2 linked regions of the Candidatus Palibaumannia cicadellinicola genome follow. The protein of the gene in region 1 interacts with the protein of each later gene in a pairwise test. Links are inferred from orthologs where the notes say so. Each region holds a gene or a part of one and is shown on either strand. Other genes may lie near its edges.

Region 1 (11,928 bases):
CGGCGTGGCCGAAAATGGATCTCTCAATTTGGTAATAATATTTATTTATCTATTTATTGGCGTTTAGAGCAGCAGGGGCCGGCTACATTAATTGGTCTTAGTTTAATGGTTGGTATCATAGTTGCTGAAATTTTGCAAAATATTGGTGCAAGTAACGTACAAGTCAAATGGCCAAATGATCTTTACCTTAATAATCGTAAATTAGCCGGTATTTTAGTTGAAACATCTGGTAGATCAGGTGATATAGGACATATCGTTATTGGCACTGGTATTAATTTAGCAATGCCTATCATGGAAAAAAGATGGATTAATTTAAAAGAAATCGGTATTGATATTGTTAGAAACAAGTTAGTCGCTGAACTAACTAATGCGTTACGTAATGCTTTACTACTATTTGAACGAGACGGTTTTGCGCCTTTTATTTTACGCTGGCAAGCACTAGATTACTTATATAATAAGCCAGTAAAATTATTAAGAGGTGATGGTAAATATAGTGAAATTATAGGAATTGCCCGTGGCATTAATACACAAGGAGCCTTACTGTTAGAACAACAAGGGCAAATCAATACCTATATTAATGGTGAAATCTCATTACGTTCTTACACATAACATGACAGGCCGGTATTCTGACTAACTGAACTACCGCACCTTAAAAAGGTATTGCCTGGCAGTTTCCTACTCTCACATGGGGAAACCCCACACTACCATTGGCGCTACGGTATTTCACTTCTGAGTTCGGTATGGTATCAGGTGGGACCACCGCGCTATTGCCACCAGGCAATTTTTTCAGTAATTAAATTAACTTTGTTGTAAACATTTAAAATTAAACTAAATATTTTAGGTGTTGTAAGGTTAAGTCTCACGGGTCATTAGTATCTGTTAGCTCAACGCCTCACAGCGCTTACACATCAGACCTATCAACGTTATAGTCTTTAACGTCCCTTTAGGAGGCTTAAACTTCAGCCTCAGGGAAGACTCATCTTGAGGCAAGTTTCCCGCTTAGATGCTTTCAGCGGTTATCTTTTCCGCACATAGCTACCGGGCAATGCCATTGGCATGACAACCCGCACACCAGCGGTGCGTCCACTCCGGTCCTCTCGTACTAGGAGCAGCCCCTCTCAATCTTCCAACGCCCATGGCAGATAGGGACCGAACTGTCTCACGACGTTCTAAACCCAGCTCGCGTACCACTTTAAATGGCGAACAGCCATACCCTTGGGACCTACTTCAGCCCCAGGATGTGATGAGCCGACATCGAGGTGCCAAACACCGCCGTCGATATGAACTCTTGGGCGGTATTAGCCTGTTATCCCCGGAGTACCTTTTATTCGTTGAGCGATGGCCCTTCCATTTAGAACCATCGGATCACTAAGACCTGCTTTCGCATCTGCTTGAATTGTCACTCTCGCAGTTAAGCTAGCTTATGCCTTTGCACTAACCTCACGATGTCCGACCGTGATTAGCTAACCTTTGTGCTCCTCCGTTACTTTTTAGGAGGAGACCGCCCCAGTCAAACTACCCACCAGACACTGTCTTCAATCCGGATTACGGACTAGAGTTAGAACATAAAACACTAAAGGGTGGTATTTCAAGGTTGGCTTCATGTAGACTGGCGTCTACACTTCAAAGCCTCCCACCTATCCTACACATCAAAGTTTGATATTCAGTATCAAGCTATAGTAAAGGTTCACGGGGTCTTTCCGTCTTGCCACGGGTACACCGCATCTTCACGGCGAATTCAATTTCACTGAGTCTCGGGTAGAGACAGTCTGGCCATCATTACGCCATTCGTGCAGGTCGGAACTTACCCGACAAGGAATTTCGCTACCTTAGGACCGTTATAGTTACGGCCGCCGTTTACCGGGGCTTCGATCAAGAGCTTAGTGACTCTATTAATTAACCTTCCGGCACCGGGCAGGCGTCACACCGTATACGTCCACTTTCGTGTTTGCACAGTGCTGTGTTTTTAATAAACAGTTGCAGCCAGCTGGTATCTGCGACTGGCTTCAGCGTTAGGAGCAAGTCCTATAACTTACATGCCAGCGTGCCTTCTTCCGAAGTTACGGCACCATTTTGCCTAGTTCCTTTACCCGAGTTCTCTCAAGCGCCTTAGTATTCTCTACCTGACTACCTGTGTTGGTTTGAGGTACGATTTTATGTAACCTGAAGCTTAGAGGCTTTTCTTGGAAGCATAGCATCAATTCCTTTACCATTGGAATGGTTAGTCATCACGCCTTAGTGTTATGAAAAAGCGGATTTGCCTACTTTTTCCACCTACACGTTTAAACCGGGACAACCGTTACCCGGCGAACTTAGCTTTCTTCGTTCCCCCTTCGCAGTTACATCTAGTACAGGAATATTAACCTGTTTTCCATCGACTACGCCTTTCGGCCTCGCCTTAGGGGTCGACTTACCCTGCTCCGATTACCGTTGAACAGGAAACCTTAGTCTTTCGGCGAGCGGGTTTTTTACCCGCTTTATCGTTACTTATGTCAGCATTCGCACTTCTGATACCTCCAGTATATTTTACAATATACCTTCACAGGCTTACAGAACGCTCCTCTACCCAGCAATATGCAAATATTGCTGCCGCAGCTTCGGTGCATAGTTTAGCCCCGTTACATTTTCCGCGCAGGACGACTCGACCAGTGAGCTATTACGCTTTCTTTAAATGATGGCTGCTTCTAAGCCAACATCCTGGTTGTTTATGACTTCCCACTTCGTTTCCCACTTAACTATGACTTTGGGACCTTAGCTGGCGGTCTGGGTTGTTTCCCTTTTCACGATGGACGTTAGCACCCATCGTGTGTCTCCCGTGATAACATTCTTTAGTATTCGTAGTTTGCATTGGGTTGGTAACCCAGAATGGACCCCTAGCCAAAACAGTGCTCTACCCCCAAAGATGAATTCACGAGGCGCTACCTAAATAGCTTTCGAGGAGAACCAGCTATCTCCCGGTTTGATTGGCCTTTCACCCCTAGCCACAAGTCATCCGCTAATTTTTCAACATTAGTCGGTTCGATCCTTCAGTTAGTGTTACTTAACCTTCAATCTGCTCATGGCTAGCTCACCGGGTTTCGGGTCTATATCCTGCAACTAAACGCCCAATTAAGACTCGGTTTCCCTACGGCTCCCCTATATGGTTAACCTTGCTACAGAATATAAGTCGCTGACCCATTATACAAAAGGTACGCAGTCACATTTTAAAAATGCTTCTACTGCTTGTACGTATACGGTTTCAGGTTCTATTTCACTCCCCTTACCGGGGTTCTTTTCACCTTTCCCTTACGGTACTAGTTCACTATCGATCAGTCAGGAGTATTTAGCCTTAGAGGATGGTCCCCCCATCTTCAAACAGGATACCACGTGTCCCGCTTTACTTCTTAAGCTCACAGCTTATATATTTTTGAATACAGGGCTATCACCTATTATTGCTGTTTTTTCCAAACACATTTTTCTAACATATAAACTGATGATGGCTTTAGGCTGTTCCCTGTTCGCTCGCCACTACTGAGGGAATCTCGGTTGATTTCTTTTCCTCAGGATACTTAGATGTTTCAGTTCTCCTGGTTCGCTTTATTAAGCTATGAATTTACTTAATAATGATACAAAAATTTGTATCGGGTTTTCCCATTCGGATATCATCGGTTGATAATGCTTCCTATCAGCTTACCGATGCTTTTCGCAGATTAGCACGTCCTTCATCGCCTCTGACTGTCTAGGCATTCACCGTATACGCTTAGTTACTTAACCTCACAACCCTAAAATATTTTGTTATTTTGAGTTTAATTTTAAATTGTTAAAGAACAAACATACTAAATTTACATTTATACAAATTGTATCTAATAATTGTTGCATTCGTCCCCTAGGGGAGTTGAACCCCTGTTGCTGCCGTGAAAGGGCAGCGTCCTAGACCACTAGACGAAGGGGACATAAATAAAAATTATATGTAAATACTATATTTAAATAAATATACATACTTTATTAATAGTTATTAATAATAACTAGATAATTTGTGTGGACACATCACAATTTTATTTAACTTTTTAGTGTAAGGAGGTGATCCAACCGCAGGTTCCCCTACGGTTACCTTGTTACGACTTCACCCCAGTTATGAATCACAAAGTGGTAAGCGCCCTCTCGTATTATGAGTTAAGCTACTAACTTCTTTTGCAATACACTCCCATGGTGTGACGGGCGGTGTGTACAAGGCCCGGGAACGTATTCACCGTGGCATTCTGATCCACGATTACTAGCGATTCCGACTTCATAGAGTCGAGTTGCAGACTCTAATCCGGACTACGATGCACTTTATGAGGTTTGCTAACTCTTACGAGATTGCTTCTCTTTGTATGCACCATTGTAGCACGTGTGTAGCCCTACTCGTAAGGGCCATGATGACTTGACGTTATCCTCACCTTCCTCCGGTTTATCACCGGCAGTCTCCTTTGAGTTCCCGACTTAATCGTTGGCAACAAAGGATAAGGGTTGCGCTCGTTGCGGGACTTAACCCAACATTTCACAACACGAGCTGACGACAGCCATGCAGCACCTGTCTCAGAGTTCCCGAAGGCACTAAAGCTTTTCTGCTTTATACTCTGGATGTCAAGAGTAGGTAAGGTTTTTCGCGTTGTATCGAATTAAACCACATGCTCCACCGCTTGTGCGGGCCCCCGTCAATTCATTTGAGTTTTAACCTTGCGGTCGTACTCCCCAGGCGGTCGATTTAATGCGTTAGCTTCGAAAGCTATAGCTCAAGGCTACAACCTTCAAATCGACATCGTTTACAGCGTGGACTACCAGGGTATCTAATCCTGTTTGCTCCCCACGCTTTCGTACTTGAGCGTCAGTTTTCGTCCAGGGGGGCGCCTTCGCCACTGGTATTCTTCCAGATCTCTACGCATTTCACCGCTACACCTGGAATTCTCCCCCCCTCTACGAGACTCTAGCTTACCAGTTTCAAATGCAATTCCTAGGTTAAGCCTAGGGCTTTCACACCTGACTAAATAAACCGCCTACATACGCTTTACGCCCAGTAATTCCGATTAACGCTTGCACCCTCCGTCTTACCGCGGCTGCTGGCACGGAGTTAGCCGGTGCTTCTTTTGCGGGTAACGTCAATTGACAATTATTATTAGTAACTTCATTTTCTTCCCCGCTGAAAGTGCTTTACAACCCGAAGGCCTTCTTCACACACGCGGTATAGCTGCATCAGGGTTTCCCCCATTGTGCAAGATTCCCCACTGCTGCCTCCCGTAGGAGTCTGGACCGTGTCTCAGTTCCAGTGTGGCTGGTCATCCTCTCAGACCAACTAGAGATCGTTGCCTAGGTGAGCTATTATCTCACCTACTAGCTAATCTCATCTGGGTTCATCTTATGGCATGAGGCCTAAATTAGGTCCCCCATTTTGGTCTGACGACATTATGCGGTGTTAGCTATCGTTTCCAATAGTTATCCCTCTCCATAAGGTAGATCCCCAGATATTACTCACCCGTTCGCCGCTTGCCGGCAAAGTAATTAATTTACTTTCCGATGCCGCTCGACTTGCATGTGTTAAGCTTACCGCCAGCGTTCAATCTGAGCCATGATCAAACTCTTCAATTGAAAATTGTTTACTTAAAAAATTATTCATAAAAAACAATGTTATTAGTTTTTTAAGTTTTTAACTATTTTTTGCGTGTGTCCACACAAATTATCTAATCAATTATTAAAGAGCATTGTCGAATAAGATAATTATTAATCGACATTGTTTATATGTTACCTGATCTTACTGATCAGTCAAGAGTTTATTTATAATATAAATATAATTATTTAATTTTAGTTAAGTTAAGTAATGTATTATAATAATAAATGTAACATAAAGTACTCATAAAGTGTTAAATCAGTAATTTAGCACTTAATTATAAAACTTATTATTAGCTTTTTTTCACTTTAGGTAAGTCAATAATAGTTCCTTCATAAATTTTAGCTGATAGACCAATAGATTCATATAGCGTAGGATGAGCATGAATAGTTAGTGCTATATCTTCTGCATCACAACCCATCTCAATTGCGAGACTAATTTCACCAAGTAATTCTCCTCCATTTGTTCCAACTATTGCTCCTCCAATAATTTTATGTGTATTTTTATTAATAATTAATTTAGTCATACCATCTTTACAATTTGAAGCAATAGCTCTACCTGAAGCTAACCAAGGGAAAATAGATACTTCATAGTTTATACTTTTTTCTTTAGCTTCTTTTTCAGTAAGCCCAACCCAGGCTAATTCAGGCTCAGTATAAACAATTGAAGGAATTACTTTTGGATCAAAGTAATGATTAAGATTAGCAATGACTTCTGCAGCTATATAACCTTCATGTATTCCTTTATGCGCTAACATTGGTTGACTTACTATATCACCGATGGCATAAATATGTGGTATATTAGTACGCATCTGTTTATCAACATGAATAAAACCTTTATTATCAACTGCAATACCGATCTTTTTAAGATTTAATAATTGACCGTTTGGATTTCTACCAATAGCTATTAAAACTACATCATAACGTTGAGTTATTACATGATTATTCTTAAAGTTCATGGTAACATAAATACCATCTACTTTTGTTTCTAAAGCTGTTACCTTAGTTTCTAATATAAGAGTAAATTTGTTACTAATATGTTTAGTAAAAACTGCGATGACATCTTTATCTACAGTAGGAATAACCTGATCTGCAATTTCTACTATATCTATTTCTGAACCTAACATATGATAAATAGTTGCTATTTCTAGCCCAATAATTCCACCTCCTATAACTAACATTTTTTTAGGTACAAAATTTAGTGCTAATGCATCAGTAGAATTCCAAATACGTTGGTCTGTAAAAGATATTAATGGTAATGGAATAGGACTAGAACCTGCAGCAATTATCGCATGATCAAAAGTAATATTAACAATATTATTATTACTTATTACTTTTATAGTGTTAGTACTGGTAAATTGACCATATCCATTTACTATTTGAATATTACGTTCTTTAGCCATATGGTGTAAACCACTGGTAAGTTGATTGATTACTTTTTCTTTCCAGAGACGCATTTTATGAATATCAGTATGTAATTCCCCACATAATATACTTTGTTGACTCAAAGCTTGAGCTTCTGTTATGACTTTAGTCACATGTAATAAAGCTTTTGACGGAATACATCCAACATTAAGACATACTCCACCTAGAGTAGGATAACGTTCTACTAACGTAGTATATAATCCTAAATCTGCACAACGAAAAGCAGCAGAATAACCTCCTGGACCAGCACCAAGGACCACTACTTGAGTTTTAATTTCAGTATTCATTATGACCTCTTAGGTATTTTCTGTTGCTATTAAATTTTATAAGTTTATTAGTTATTAACTTTATATAATTAATAATTACAAAATTAGATTACGTATGTTAGACATATGGTTGTTAATAACTTTAATAAAACGTGCTCCATCTGCTCCATTAATAACTCTATGATCATAAGATAATGATAAAGGTAACATCAGTAAAGATATAAAATTTTTACCAGTCCAAACTTGTTTTAAATATGATTTAGATACTCCGAGGATTGCTACCTCGGGTGCATTTACTATTGGTGTAAATTGCATACCACCAATACCGCCTAAACTCGAGATAGTAAAACATCCTCCTTCCATATCAGATGCCATAAGCTTACCCGCATGAGCTTTTTCAGATAAAGAAATAATTTCACGCGATAAATCAATAATACCTTTTTTATTGACTTCATGGCATACTGGTACTACTAAGCCATTTTGGGTATCTACTGCAATACCAATATTTACATATTTTTTTAGTATTACTTGTTGCCCATTCACTGATAGTGAACTATTAAAAATAGGTAATTCTTTTAGTGCTTGCGCAACAGATTTTATTATAAAGCTCAATAAGGTAATTTTAATATGAGGATAATTTTGTTTGATTTGAATATTTTGTTTTTGTCTAAACTCTTCCACATCAGTAATATTAGCTTCATCGAATTGAGTTACATGAGGAATCATAGTCCAGTTACGATATAAATTCGCACTAGAAATTTTTTGTATTTTTCCTAATTCTCTAATCTCTATTTCTCCAAATTTGCTGAAATCAATTTCTGGCAATATTGATGGAATCAAGTTATTATTATTTATATTATTATTATATTTAATAATATGTCGAATATAAGTTTGAACATCCTCACGTACAATACGACCTTTACGACCTGTACCTTTTATATTTGCTAAGTTTATACCGAATTCACGTGCTAAATTACGAATGACTGGAGTAGCATAAACGTACGCTTCGTTTTCAGTATCATTAATTTCTGTTTTCTCTATATTTTCTGTTTTCTCAGGTACAGCTATGAGATTTAAACATGATTCTGATACCATATCTTCTACATCAAATACCATAATAATAGTACCAGTGCTAATTTTATCACCTACATTAATATTAATTTCTTTTACAACACCTGGAAATGGTGCAGGAATTTCCATCGATGCTTTATTACCTTCTACAGTAATTAATGATTGTTCAATTTTGACTTGATCGCCTATATTTACTAAAATTTCAGTAACTTCTACTTCATCAAGACCAATGTCTGGTACTTTAATTTGTATCGTCATTATTAACTTATCTCGTTTATGCAAAACGTGGACTAATTTTGTCAGGATTAATACCGAATCTTTTAATTGCGTTGCTAACAATATCAGTTTTGAGTTTTTTACTTTTGGTTAGTACCCACAATGCTGCAACTACTATATAGCTTGCATCTATTTCAAAATAGTGACGCAAGTTATCACGACTATCAGATAGGCCAAAACCATCGGTACCTAAAACATGAAATGGTGTGGTAGGAATAAAATTGCTAATTTGTTCCGCAAATAGTTTCATATAGTCAGTAGATGCTATTACTGGTGCTGTATTTAAAATAGTAGCAACATATGGTATACGTGGAGTTTCAGTTGGATGTAGCATGTTCCAACGTTCACAATCTTGGCCATCTCGTGCTAACTCAGTAAATGATGTCACACTATAAACATCAGAACTAATATCATATTCTTGTGATAATATTTTAGCTGCTTTACGTACATGGCGTAAAATCGCCCCTGAACTTATTAGCTGTACTTTACCTTGTGTACCTGCTAAGGTTTCTAGCTTATAAATTCCTTTACGAATTCCTTCTTCTACTCCTACTGGCATAACTGGCATGAAATAATTTTCATTTAGTGTTGTGATATAATAGAAAATGTTTTCTTGTTGTTTTCCATACATACGATGCAAACCATCATGGATAATGACCGCTACTTCATAAGCATAGGATGGATCGTAAGAGATACAATTAGGAATTGTTAATGCTTGAATATGACTATGACCATCTTCATGTTGCAAACCTTCACCATTTAGGGTAGTACGACCAGAAGTTCCTCCAATTAAAAAACCACGCGCTTGTTGATCTCCTGCAGCCCAAAATAGATCACCAGTACGTTGAAAACCAAACATAGAATAATAGATATAAAATGGAATCATTGGAAAATCATTAGAACTGTAAGAAGTAGCAGCTGCTAACCAGGAAGATGCGGCACCTAACTCATTAATACCTTCCTGTAGAATTTGTCCTTTATCATCTTCACGATAGTAAGCTAGTTGTTCTCTATCTTGTGGGGTATACTGTTGACCATCCGAATTATAAATTCCAATTAATCTAAATAATCCTTCCATACCAAATGTACGTGCTTCATCTGCAATAATAGGTACTATTCTATTTTTTATAATCGGTTTTTTAAGCAAAATGCTTAATACACGTACAAAAGCAATTGTAGTAGAAATTTTTTTGTTTTGTTCTTTTAGTAATGAAATAAAATCATCTAAGCTTGGTAATTCAAGTGATTGAGTAAAGTTTTTCAGTCTACTTGGCAAATAACCATGTAGTGCGTTGCGTCGTTCATGCAAATATTTAAATTCTTCTGATTCTTTTTTAAAAGTAATGTATGGGAGTGACTCTATTTGATCATCAGTAATGACACTTAAATTAAAACGATCACGAAAGTAACGTATTTCTTCTATATTCATTTTTTTTACTTGATGGGCAATATTCATTCCTTCTCCTGTCACACCCATACCGTAACCTTTAATTGTATGCACTAAAATTACTGTCGGTTTACCAGTAGTAAGCTTAGCTCTTTGCATAGCAGCAAAAATTTTTTTGGGATCATGACCACCACGGTTTAGCGCCCAAATTTCTTCATCACTCATATTTTTTACTAGCTCTGCAGTTTCATGGTATTTACCAAAAAAATGTTTACGTACATAAGCACCATTCTTAGATTTTAAAGTTTGGTAATCACCATCTAAAGTTTCATTCATCAGCTGTACTAATTTTCCTTTAGTGTCTTGACGTAATAGTTCATCCCAGCGACTACCCCAGATAACTTTGATTACTTTCCAACCTGCACCAGCAAATACACTTTCTAACTCATTAATTATTTTTCCATTACCAATAACAGGACCATCTAGACGCTGTAAATTACAGTTAATAATAAATATGAGATTATCAAGTTTTTCACGAGTCGCTATAGTCAGTGCACCTTTAGATTCTGGTTCATCCATTTCACCATCCCCTAAAAAAGCATAAATTGTTTGATCACTTGTATCTTTCAATCCACGATTATGTAAATATTTAAGAAATTTAGCTTGATAAATTGCACAAATAGGTCCTAATCCCATAGAAACAGTAGGAAATTGCCAATATTCAGGCATAAGTTTCGGATGTGGATAAGAAGATAATCCTTGACCATCTACTTCCTGGCGAAAATTGTTCAGTTGTTCTGCTGTAATGCGTCCTTCTAGAAAAGATCTAGCATAAATACCAGGCGATATATGTCCTTGAAAATAAACTAAATCACCACCATCTTTATTATTTCTAGCTCGAAAAAAATGATTAAAGCAAACATCATAAATTGTTGCAGATGATTGAAAAGAAGCTATGTGACCACCTAAATCAAGATTCTTTTTAGAGGCATGTAATACCATCATTACAGTATTCCAGCGAATCGCAGAACGAATACGACGCTCTAGTTCTAAATTACCTGGATACTCAGGCTCATCTTCTACCGAAATGCTATTGATATAATTATTATTAGAGGATAGATCTGTAGAAATTTGAATCCCATTTTCACGTGCTTTTTCTAATATCTGATTAATTAAAAACTGTGCTCGTGCAATACCTTCTTCACGAATAACCGATTCGAGAGACTGTAACCAGTCGCATGTTTCGATCGGATCTACGTCATGATATAATCCTTCTGACATGGTCAGTTTTCCTTTTATTTGCTTAAGGTAAAATATAAAGTTTGTTATACATTATGTTTTATTTTCTAACTATGTATTACTAATTAAATTGAACTCATTTCAAATTTCAAAAGTTTACGTCTCAGTAGACGATCAGTAAGTCTCCATCAAAACAATAGCTAATAAAATATTTAATAATATATATAGTTATATTATATATATTACATATAATATATATAATATAACTTAAGCTATTGATCAATAGTAATTAATGAATATTTACTTAGATGTTACATGGTATGGACTATGTTGAGAAAAATTGATATTTTCATATCAAATTGAAAGTAACAAAATCTTAACCTTTTTGTCTACAACAGCTTATGTTTCATTACGTATAGTAATAGTAGTAACAATTAAAAGTTACTAATATACTTCATATATTTTATATAGTAAACATACTATACTTTGTATAGTAGTATTTAACAAAATTATATTAATACTTTTGAAAGTTATTCAACTTAAGTTTTTTTACTTATAAAATATAATCATATAATAGTTAAGTATTTTCAAAGATAATATATCTAGTAATTAACATGGAGCCATTATGTTTTCTTCTAGTTA
Region 2 (10,376 bases), 100 kb from region 1 along the record:
TTTATCGGTAACTCTTCCTGCCCCTGCAAAAGTACACTTTGGCGAATATCCAATACTACCCGCTCTGGATTATGCAGAGAGAACCAAGTATATACTGGTGGTGCATTGAAACAGAGTGTTACCGTTGAGTGGATGATATTATTAGTGACTTGGATATTGCGTAGGGTCGCAGCAGCGCACCGGCCCATAATTAATCCTATTACTAAAAACAAAGTAATATAATAATATAATAGCTTCATGAATAAGGTTCCTGCAGCAAGGACAAAGCTGCCAGCAGGTGTTCGCCGTTAGCGTTGTATGTTTGTAGCTCAGCCCGACGTATTATCCCCTGAGACTTAAGGGTAAGAGATAGATCCATAGTGGGTAAAATACCTTCACCATGTTGTGGCCACTCTATCAAACATAGAGCACAATGATCTAAATAGTCTCGTATACCTATTAACTCTAGTTCCTCTGTGTTTGCTAAACGGTAAAGATCGAAATGATAAACCGTCCAGCGTGCTAACACATATGGCTCTATCAAAGTATAAGTAGGACTTTTAACATTTCCCACATACCCTAACGCCCGTAGAAATCCTCGACATAAGGTCGTCTTACCGGCGCCAATATCGCCATAAAGATAAATTACACAAGCTTGTTGGCATGCGACGGCTAATGTCGCACCTAAAGCCACTGTTGCCATTTCATCTGGTAAAGGGATGATCAGTTTTTCCATATTTTTTCTATGCTTTGTGATCAGAATAAATTGATAGCATGCAAATGCTAGTAGCGATAGCTTTGACGCAAGCTATCTGTCAAAAAAAACACGAAAGCAATAATTTGTCATCTCGCTAAAATAAGTCTTGAGCCGGAAGATCATTGATTTCGAGTGAGGGGTAATAAAAGCATTGTGACTCTAGAATACCAGTAATTGAAGCGCATTTTTATGCCTATCTGATGAAACTGAAGCTAAATATATACCCATGCTGTTTAATTGAGTTATCATCAATTAGGCTCAAGACGGATAAAATGTGCGCGATAATAAACTAATTCTGCCACTGACTCACGAATATCATCCAGAGCCTTATGGCTGTTTTTTTTCTTCAGACCTACCATAATTTCCGGACGCCATCGGCGAGCAAGTTCTTTTAAGGTACTGACATCTAGGTACCGATAATGAAAATAAGCTTCTAGTGCTGGCATGTAACGATAGAGAAAACGTCGATCTTGACCAATACTATTACCACAGATTGGCGATTTACCAGCTGGTACCCACTCCTTTAAAAAAGTAAGCGTTTGTGCTACTGCTGTTTCTTCATTTAACGTACTATTACGAACTCTTTCCACTAATCCACTAGTAGTATGGGTACGGGTATTCCATTCATCCATTAACGTTAGTTGAGCTTCACACTGATGAACTGCTAAAACTGGCCCTTCAGCTATGACGTTTAAATCAGTATCAGTGATTAATGTAGCAACTTCAATAATACGATCATGTGTAGGATCAAGACCAGTCATTTCTAGATCTATCCATATTAAGTTATTGTCATTTACCGGCATAATGTGTTTGTCACAAGAGATTTTATAGATGATCTGATATAATATTTCTATTATATCGATGTTCATCGCTACGAGCGATGTATTCACTACAAGCTAGTTAGTAAAAATTACTATTCAAAGGTTCGTCGAGTACTCAATTAGCGTACACGATACCATTGCCAAACATATACCAGTAAAGTGAAAACGATTCCTCTTCAATAAAATAACTTCAGTCTAGCCTTAACTAGCTATTATAAGATTGCACAGCTTTATTATTTGAGCAATTGTAACCAATGCATAGATTAACTAAGAAGTAAAAATTATTTTTATGGCATCTACAGCCAGAATAAATGACCTGTTGTTTGTCAAATTTTAAATTAGTCATAAGAGGTACCTGTGCTGTATAGAATAATAAAAGCATTACAACACCTACTGTATCTACCTAAATATTGGTTGACCCAGCTAGCTGGTTGGGGTGCTGAACTCCAGGGCGGCTGGCTAACTAGCGTAGTGATTACACTATTCGTACGCTTCTATAAAGTCAATATGCAAGAAGCGCTACAGCCTGATATAGCTACTTATTCTACATTCAATACATTTTTTATCCGTGCGCTCAATAAATACGCTCGTCCGATCGATACAGATCATTCGGTACTAGTACTGCCCGCTGACGGTATGATATCCCAATTAGGATCTATCAAAGGAGAGTGGATTTTTCAAGCTAAAGGTTATCACTATAGCTTAGAAGCTCTACTAGCTGGTCAAGATCATATGATCAATGATTTTCGTAATGGAAGTTTTGCTACCACTTATCTTTCTCCTAAAGATTATCACAGGATTCATATGCCTTGTAACGGCGTATTGCGCAACATGATCTATGTACCAGGTGATCTATTTTCAGTTAATCCTTCTACGGTTACCAAGATTCCTAATCTATTTGCTCGTAACGAGCGAGTCATTTGTTTATTCGATACTGATTTCGGCTCCATAGCACAAATTCTTATTGGCGCAACTATTGTCGGTAGTATAGAAACAGTCTGGGCGGGTACTGTAACACCACCACGAGCAGGTATGATCAAATATTGGCACTATCCAAAAGTCGTAGCAAACGATGCCATCGTATTACTGAAAGGGCAAGAAATGGGCCGCTTTAAGCTTGGCTCTACCGTCATTAATTTGTTCCCTAGCGGTAGAGTCCAGCTGGTAGATCACCTACATGCGAGTTATGTTACCCGTGTTGGACAGCCGTTAGCATATGGCATCGTCCTAGCTGTAAGCTAACTTCTGCCTTAAACGGTAAAATAAGAGAGTTTTAGCCTTGCGTCTAATGATGATGTTCCTACTAGGATGGCTAGTTACCGCTCCAGTATTAACTGCTAAGCTACCTGATGAGAATACTATTCAAAAGGATCTACAACAGGAGCTTGATGATAAAAGTACTGTGAATCATACCGCTATAATTGAGGCTCTGCAGTTAGCATTAAACGCGGTTGCAGAGAGTAAAGCGTCGAGCGCAAAAATTAAAGAATATCAGAAGGTCATCGATGATTTTCCTGCTCTGACGCGACAGTTACGTGCTAAAAAACACAAAGCATTGGAACAATCAGCTCAGATAATACTACATCACAACATCTCTACTAGAGAACTAAACCAGCAATTGCTACAGGTAAACAGAAAATTTATTGATCTAACGAGACAATTGCAACATGAGCAGGAAATAGCGCGCGCTATCAGCGACTCACTAGGCTTCTTACCGCAGCAGCAAACAGTTGCGCGTAGAGCGCTAAATGATGTAGAGCAACAACTTCAGGCGTTACCAACACCATGTACACCGCTAGAGCAGGCGCAAGCAACCACATTGCAGGCAGAACAAATAGCGCGCAGGTTAAAAGTTGATGAATTAGACCTAGCGCAACTTAGTGCCAATAATCGGCAGGAACTTTCACGTCTTCGCGCAGAACTATTAAAGAAACGTCACGATCATATGGATCAACAGTTGCAAATGTTACGCAATCAGCTAAATAATCTATACCAGCAGGAGGCAGAACAAGCGCTTGAACATACTGAAATAATCGCAGAAAAAGGTAAAACTTTACCTCAATTCATTAGTGATCAGTTACAAACTAACCACCAACTATCTATTGCTCTGAATAAACAGGCTCAACGCATGGATACGATTGTTTCGCAGCAACGCCAGGTAGCATCACAGACTCAAAAAGTACGACAGGCACTAACTGCATTAATCGAGCAGGAACCGTGGCTCAATGAATCACCAATACTTGGGGAGACCTTACGTACTCAAGTTTCTAATTTACCGGATCTACCCAAACCTCAGAAACTGGATAGCCAGATGGCGCAGCGGCGAGTTAAGCGCTTGCAGTATGAAGAGTTAATCAATCAACTGCCACAGTTTGTGCAAGGCAAACAAGATGACGGCTCGCCGCTCAAACCAACACAAAAGCGTATCTTAGCTGCCCAGTTGACAACTCAACGTAACCTACTCAATGCACTGCTAACCGGAGGCGACACAGAAATACTTGAGCTCACTAAACTGAAGGTTGCTCACAGCCAGTTGGAAGACGCGATGAAGGAGCTCAGAGAAACAGCACATAGCTATCTTTTCTGGGTGGCTGATGTAACTCCTATTACCTTTGCTTATCCTCTACTTGTTGGTCAAGATCTAAAGATGCTCCTAACGTTAGATACTTACCATCAACTTTTATGTGCACTTAAAATGATATTTACTAGACATGAAACTTTGATTCAGCTTTTTGGTGCTCTAGTACTGATCGGATTCAGCTTAAGTTCACGCCGGCACTATCATACTTTTCTCGTACGTTCTAGCGGTAGAGTCGGTAAAGTTAATCAAGATCATTTCACTCTAACATTACGTACAGTGTTCTGGTCATTACTGATCGCCTTACCGCTACCGGTATTATGGTCGGCTCTAGGTTACGGTTTACGTCATGCTTGGCCTTATCCAGCGGCGGTAGCGATTGGCGAAGGTGTAAGCGCTACTGTTTTAATACTGTGGATATTTATGGTGAGCACTTGTTTCGCTAAACAACAAGGGCTTTTTATTGTTCACTTTGGCTGGCCAGCACCACAAGTTAAGCGGGCGCAGCGCTATTATGCGTTTTTTATCGGTATTATTGTACCATTGATGATGGTGTTAATTGCCTTAGATACTTACCGCGACCGTGAGTTTGCCGGCACACTAGGCAGGCTATGCTTTATATTGTTATGTACCTGCTTGGGATTAGTTACTGTGAGTCTGAAACGCGCTGGATTACCGTTACATCTTGATCAACATGGTTCTAGCGATCATATTATAAACCGTTTTCTATGGAATACTCTGATCTGTGCACCAGTAGTGGCAGCCATAGCTTCTTGCCTTGGTCATCTCGCAACAGCCCAAGCATTGCTATCGAGGTTAGAAACATCAGTTGCTATATGGTTCTTGCTGCTGATTATTTATTATATAATCCGGCGCTGGATGTTGATCCAGCGCCGGCGTATCGCTTTCGAGCGCGCCAAACAGCGCCGTGCAGAAATTTTAGCTCAGCGTGCACGTAATGAAGAGCATTTATCTCAGTTACAATTAAATGAGGCAGCTGCAGAAGTCGATGAAAAGGTACTAGATCTCGATACTATGAGCGCTCAGTCGCTGCAATTGGTACGATCTATTATCACCCTCATTGCTATCTTATCGATTATCCTGCTGTGGTCGGATATTTACTCAGCATTTGGCTTTTTAGAGAAAATAAAATTATGGGATGTCACATCTACTCTCCAGGGCGTAGATATCATTCAGCCTATTACGCTAGGCGCAGTATTAGTTGCTATTGTAGTTTTCCTCATAACAACACAGCTGGTGCGCAACCTACCTGCACTACTGGAATTAGCGCTATTGCAACATTTAAATCTCACACCTGGTACTGGGTATGCTATTACGACACTTACTAAATACAGTCTGATGCTTTTAGGAGGGCTCATTGGATTTTCTTTCATAGGCATCGATTGGTCGAAGTTACAATGGTTAGTAGCGGCGTTAGGTGTGGGATTAGGGTTTGGTTTACAAGAAATTTTCGCTAACTTTATCTCTGGCCTAATTATCTTATTCGAAAAACCAATTAGGATCAGTGATACCGTTACTATCCGTAACCTGACTGGGAATATCACCCGTATTAATACTAGAGCTACAACGATTACCGACTGGGATCGTAAAGAAATAATCATGCCCAACAAAGCATTTATTACCGAACAGTTTGTCAATTGGTCACTGTCTGATACGGTAACGCGTGTCGTTTTAAATGTTCCCGCACCACCTGGCGCGAACATCGAACAGGTAACCCATATTTTAGTACAGGCTGCACGTCGCTGTCCGCTAGTATTAGAAATTCCTGCACCGGAAGCGTATCTAGTAGATTTGCAGCAGGGTTTACCACTTTTTGAATTACGTATGCACGTTGCTGAAATGGGTCACCGCATGCCTTTACGCCATCAGGTACATACACAGATTATCAACGAATACCGAGAACATGAGCTAGAATTACCATTTCCACCGTTTCAGTGGCGTACAGATCAGTTCCGCATCGATAAGTCAGTGTATTAAACCAAAACTAAACTTAAGAGTGATATGTAATTTTATTTAACTCTAGATACATACTCACTAGAGCGGGTGTCTACTTTAATTATTTCACCGTTCTGGATAAATAAAGGAACTTTCACGATTGCTCCAGTAGTTAAGGTCGCTGGTTTATAGCTAGTACTAACGGTATCACCTTTGATACCAGGATTGGTAGAAATAACTTCTAATTCAACAAATTTTGGTGGGGTTACGATAATAGGCTGACCGTTCCATAGGGTGAGTACACAAGCTGCTTGTTTGACTAACCATTTAGCATGGTCGCCAACAGCTTTCGCATCCGCAGCTAGTTGTTCAAAGTTATTATTATTTATAAAATACCATAAATAACTGTCCTTATATAGATAATTAAGGTGGAGATCTATTACATCAGCTGCTTCAACAGAATCACCAGACTTAAAAGTTTTTTCGAGCACCTTATCCGAAATAAGCTGACGTAGACGTACTCGGTTGAATGCCTGTCCTTTACCTGGTTTAACAAACTCATGATCGATAATCGCACAGGGTTCGCCATCTAACATGATTTTAAGACCAGAACGGAATTCGTTAGTATTATAAGACGTCATATCTATTTGATATTGCTGCAATAATGTATGAAGGATAGAAGGATATAAGATAAAAAACCCCAGCTAATACTCAGCTGGGGGATTAACGCGATTAGTCGCTTGTTGATTTATTACTTTTTTATGGGCAACTTACATCATGCCGCCCATACCGCCCATACCACCGCCACTCGAGGCGCCCATATCAGGCTTTTCTTCTTTGGGAAGATCTGTGACCATACATTCTGTAGTGATCATAAGACCAGCAATTGAAGCAGCATACTGTAGTGCAGAACGAGTAACTTTAGTTGGATCTAGTATACCCATATCAATCATATTACCGTACTTTTCTGTCGCTGCATTATAACCCATATTACCTTCACTTGCTTTGACGTTGTTGGCAATAACTGATGGTTCTTCACCAGCATTAGCCACGATCTGACGTAGCGGAGCTTCCATAGCACGTCGTGCTACTTTTATGCCAACGTTTTGATCTTCATTGTCGCCACGTAGTTCAGTAATACCGTTAGCCGCGCGAATGAGCGCTACGCCACCGCCTGCAACAACACCTTCTTCTACTGCAGCACGAGTAGAGTGTAGAGCATCTTCTACGCGGGCTTTCTTCTCTTTCATTTCAACTTCAGTGGCTGCACCAACTTTAATAACTGCAACGCCACCAGCTAATTTAGCTACACGTTCCTGTAGTTTTTCACGATCGTAATCAGAAGTAGCTTCTTCACGCTGTTGATTTATCTGTGTCACACGGCTATCAATTACTGCTTTATCGCCTACTCCATCGATAATAATCGTAGTATCTTTCGTAATAACAATCCGTTTAGCCTGTCCCATATCTTCTAGGGTAGCTTTTTCAAGTTCTAGACCGATTTCTTCGGAGATTACGGTACCAGCTGTAAGAACAGCAATATCTTGCAGCATTGCTTTACGGCGATCACCAAAGCCAGGTGCTTTTACTGCTGCGACTTTTACGATACCACGCATGGTATTAACCACTAAAGTAGCTAGAGCTTCGCCTTCTACATCTTCAGCTATCACTAAAAGTGGTTTGCTTGCTTTAGCCACAGCCTCTAATAACGGAAGCATTTCTCGGATATTGGATATTTTTTTATCAGCTAGTAAGATGAACGGATTTTCTAATTCTACGGTCCCGGTTTCTTGCTTATTGATGAAATAAGGAGATAAGTAGCCACGGTCAAACTGCATACCTTCAACTACATCCAGTTCGTCTTGTAAACCAGAACCTTCTTCAACAGTGATAACGCCTTTTTTACCTACTTTTTCCATCGCTTCAGCGATCAGAGTACCAACTTTTTCATCAGAGTTGGCGGATATAGTTCCAACTTGAGCAATAGCTTTGGAATCTGCACAAGGTACCGATAGTTTTTTCAATTCTTCAACAGCACCAATAACCGCTTTATCGATACCACGTTTCAGATCCATTGGATTCATACCAGCGGCCACTGCTTTTAGCCCTTCGTTAACTATAGACTGCGCTAGTACTGTTGCGGTAGTAGTACCATCACCTGCAGCATCATTAGCTTTTGAAGCTACCTCTTTCACCATCTGCGCACCCATATTTTCGAATTTATCTTCTAATTCTATTTCACGTGCAACAGAAACACCGTCTTTAGTGATGACAGGAGCGCCAAAAGACTTGTCTAACACCACATTACGACCTCTAGGACCTAGAGTAACTTTTACTGCATCAGCTAGAACGTTTACACCTCTAAGCATTTTGACGCGAGCTTCGTTACCGAATTTTACTTCTTTAGCTGCCATTTTATTTTCCTTAAACTTGTTTAGTTAACATAATTCAGCAAACTTATTTAGTTAACATAATTACGCGTGGATTACTTTTCAACAATGGCCAAAATGTCGCTTTCAGACATGATTAACACCTCATCATTATCTATTTTTTCTACCTTCACGCCATATCCGTCATTAAAAATTATGGTGTCGCCAACTTTCACATCTAACGCTTTCACTTCACCATTTTCTAGGCTACGGCCACGACCCACTGCCAGTACTTCTCCACGGGTAGATTTGCCTGCTGCAGAACCTGTCAGCATAATGCCACCTGCTGATTTAGATTCAACTTCTTTACGCTTTACGATAACACGATCGTGTAATGGACGAATTTTCATTGATAGCTCCCCTTAAAGAAAATTCAGGTCAATTTTGTATAGGATGGATGAATGTTGGGCATTTAATTATGCCACCTTCATGCGTTAATGATGGGGGCGTTAAAGAACGCTTCAAGGGTAAAAAAATAATTTTTTTTATTTTGCGTAATTTTTAGTCAAAATAATTACGATATTGAAATAAAATTTATCACTAAAATATAAGTGCTTACTATCATTTTCATGATGTTTTGTTTAGTAACGACAATTAAGCCTAAATTTAGATTTGGATGACAATATTAGTAAATCAATTTAACTCCCAAAAATAATCATAATAGCCACTACTTTCCTATTTAGCGAGGCTACACTCTCCTTCCTTAACCTTAAGTTTTAGGTTCATAATATATTTGTCATGTTCATAAGGCATTACATATTACATGTAGTAATTTATTAATTATAACAAAAAATATTTAAATGAATTATTTTATAAATTAAGGAAGTGACATGGCAATAGCAAATACGATCCGTATAGAAGAAGATCTACTTGGTACCCGTGAAGTTCCTGCTGCTGCCTATTATGGTATTCATACCTTACGTGCTAGCGAAAATTTTTATATTAGTACCGTACGTATAAGCGATATACCTATATTAGTGCGCAGTATGGTGATGGTTAAAAAAGCAGCAGCTTTTGCTAATAAGGAATTAAAAACTATGCCATCGGGTATTGCTGATATTATTACTCGTGCTTGTGATGAGATGCTGGTCAAAGGCCGCTGTATGGATCAGTTTCCAGTTGATGTTTTTCAGGGTGGAGCAGGCACCTCTATTAATATGAATATTAATGAAGTGCTAGCTAACATTGGTTTAGAATTAATGGGACATAAAAAAGGAGAATACCAATTTCTTAGTCCTAACGATCATCTCAATTTATCTCAGTCTACCAACGACTCTTACCCTACCGGTTTGAGATTAGCAGTATACAACGCTATCGAGCAGCTAATAGAAGGTGTTAATCATCTAGGTACCGGCTTTGAACAAAAAGCTCAGGCTTTTGCAACTACACTAAAAATGGGACGAACGCAATTACAAGATGCAGTGCCAATGACGCTAGGTCAAGAATTTCATGCGTTCAACGTCCTGCTTAAGGAAGAGAATAAGAATCTATTGCGCAGCGCTGAGCTACTGTTAGAAGTTAATTTAGGTGCTACTGCTATCGGTACCCGTATCAATACACCGGAGGGTTATCAGGCTATCGTGGTAGACAAATTAGCGAAGATAAGTGGTTTACCCTGTTTTCCCGCGGAAGATTTGATCGAAGCAACTTCAGACTGCGGCGCCTATGTTATGGTACATAGTGCGCTGAAACGTCTTGCGGTAAAACTATCAAAGATTTGTAATGATTTACGCTTACTTTCTTCAGGGCCACGAACAGGCCTAAATGAAATTAACCTCCCGCAACTACAGGCAGGTTCATCGATTATGCCCGCTAAAGTTAATCCAGTAATTCCTGAGGTAGTGAATCAAGTATGT

What was found.
Region 2: the proteins of aceE (region 1) and groL interact in binary tests that used the Escherichia coli proteins (3 or more experiments, as listed by UniProt). The link is inferred for Candidatus Palibaumannia cicadellinicola from one-to-one orthologs.

The regions. Positions count from the first base shown.
Region 1 is NZ_CP008985.1:571,830-583,757, forward strand. Bases 8,459-11,686 are described here. They hold aceE (pyruvate dehydrogenase (acetyl-transferring), homodimeric type), read right to left. Parts: upstream 11,329-11,686; coding sequence 8,659-11,328; downstream 8,459-8,658. Other genes in these bases: IM45_RS02815 (2-oxo acid dehydrogenase subunit E2), read right to left, coding at 8,459-8,642. In the rest of the region: bifunctional biotin--[acetyl-CoA-carboxylase] ligase/biotin operon repressor BirA, read left to right, coding at 1-609; lpdA (dihydrolipoyl dehydrogenase), read right to left, coding at 5,916-7,337; more of IM45_RS02815, read right to left, coding at 7,410-8,458; nadC (carboxylating nicotinate-nucleotide diphosphorylase), read left to right, coding at 11,912-11,928. UniProt on the Escherichia coli protein: Component of the pyruvate dehydrogenase (PDH) complex, that catalyzes the overall conversion of pyruvate to acetyl-CoA and CO(2).
Region 2 is NZ_CP008985.1:678,323-688,698, forward strand. Bases 6,184-9,158 are described here. They hold groL (chaperonin GroEL), read right to left. Parts: upstream 8,506-9,158; coding sequence 6,862-8,505; downstream 6,184-6,861. Other genes in these bases: efp (elongation factor P), read right to left, coding at 6,184-6,732; IM45_RS03255 (co-chaperone GroES), read right to left, coding at 8,577-8,870. In the rest of the region: tRNA (adenosine(37)-N6)-threonylcarbamoyltransferase complex ATPase subunit type 1 TsaE, read right to left, coding at 236-715; orn (oligoribonuclease), read right to left, coding at 985-1,539; asd (archaetidylserine decarboxylase), read left to right, coding at 1,915-2,799; miniconductance mechanosensitive channel MscM, read left to right, coding at 2,846-6,133; more of efp, read right to left, coding at 6,166-6,183; aspA (aspartate ammonia-lyase), read left to right, coding at 9,357-10,376.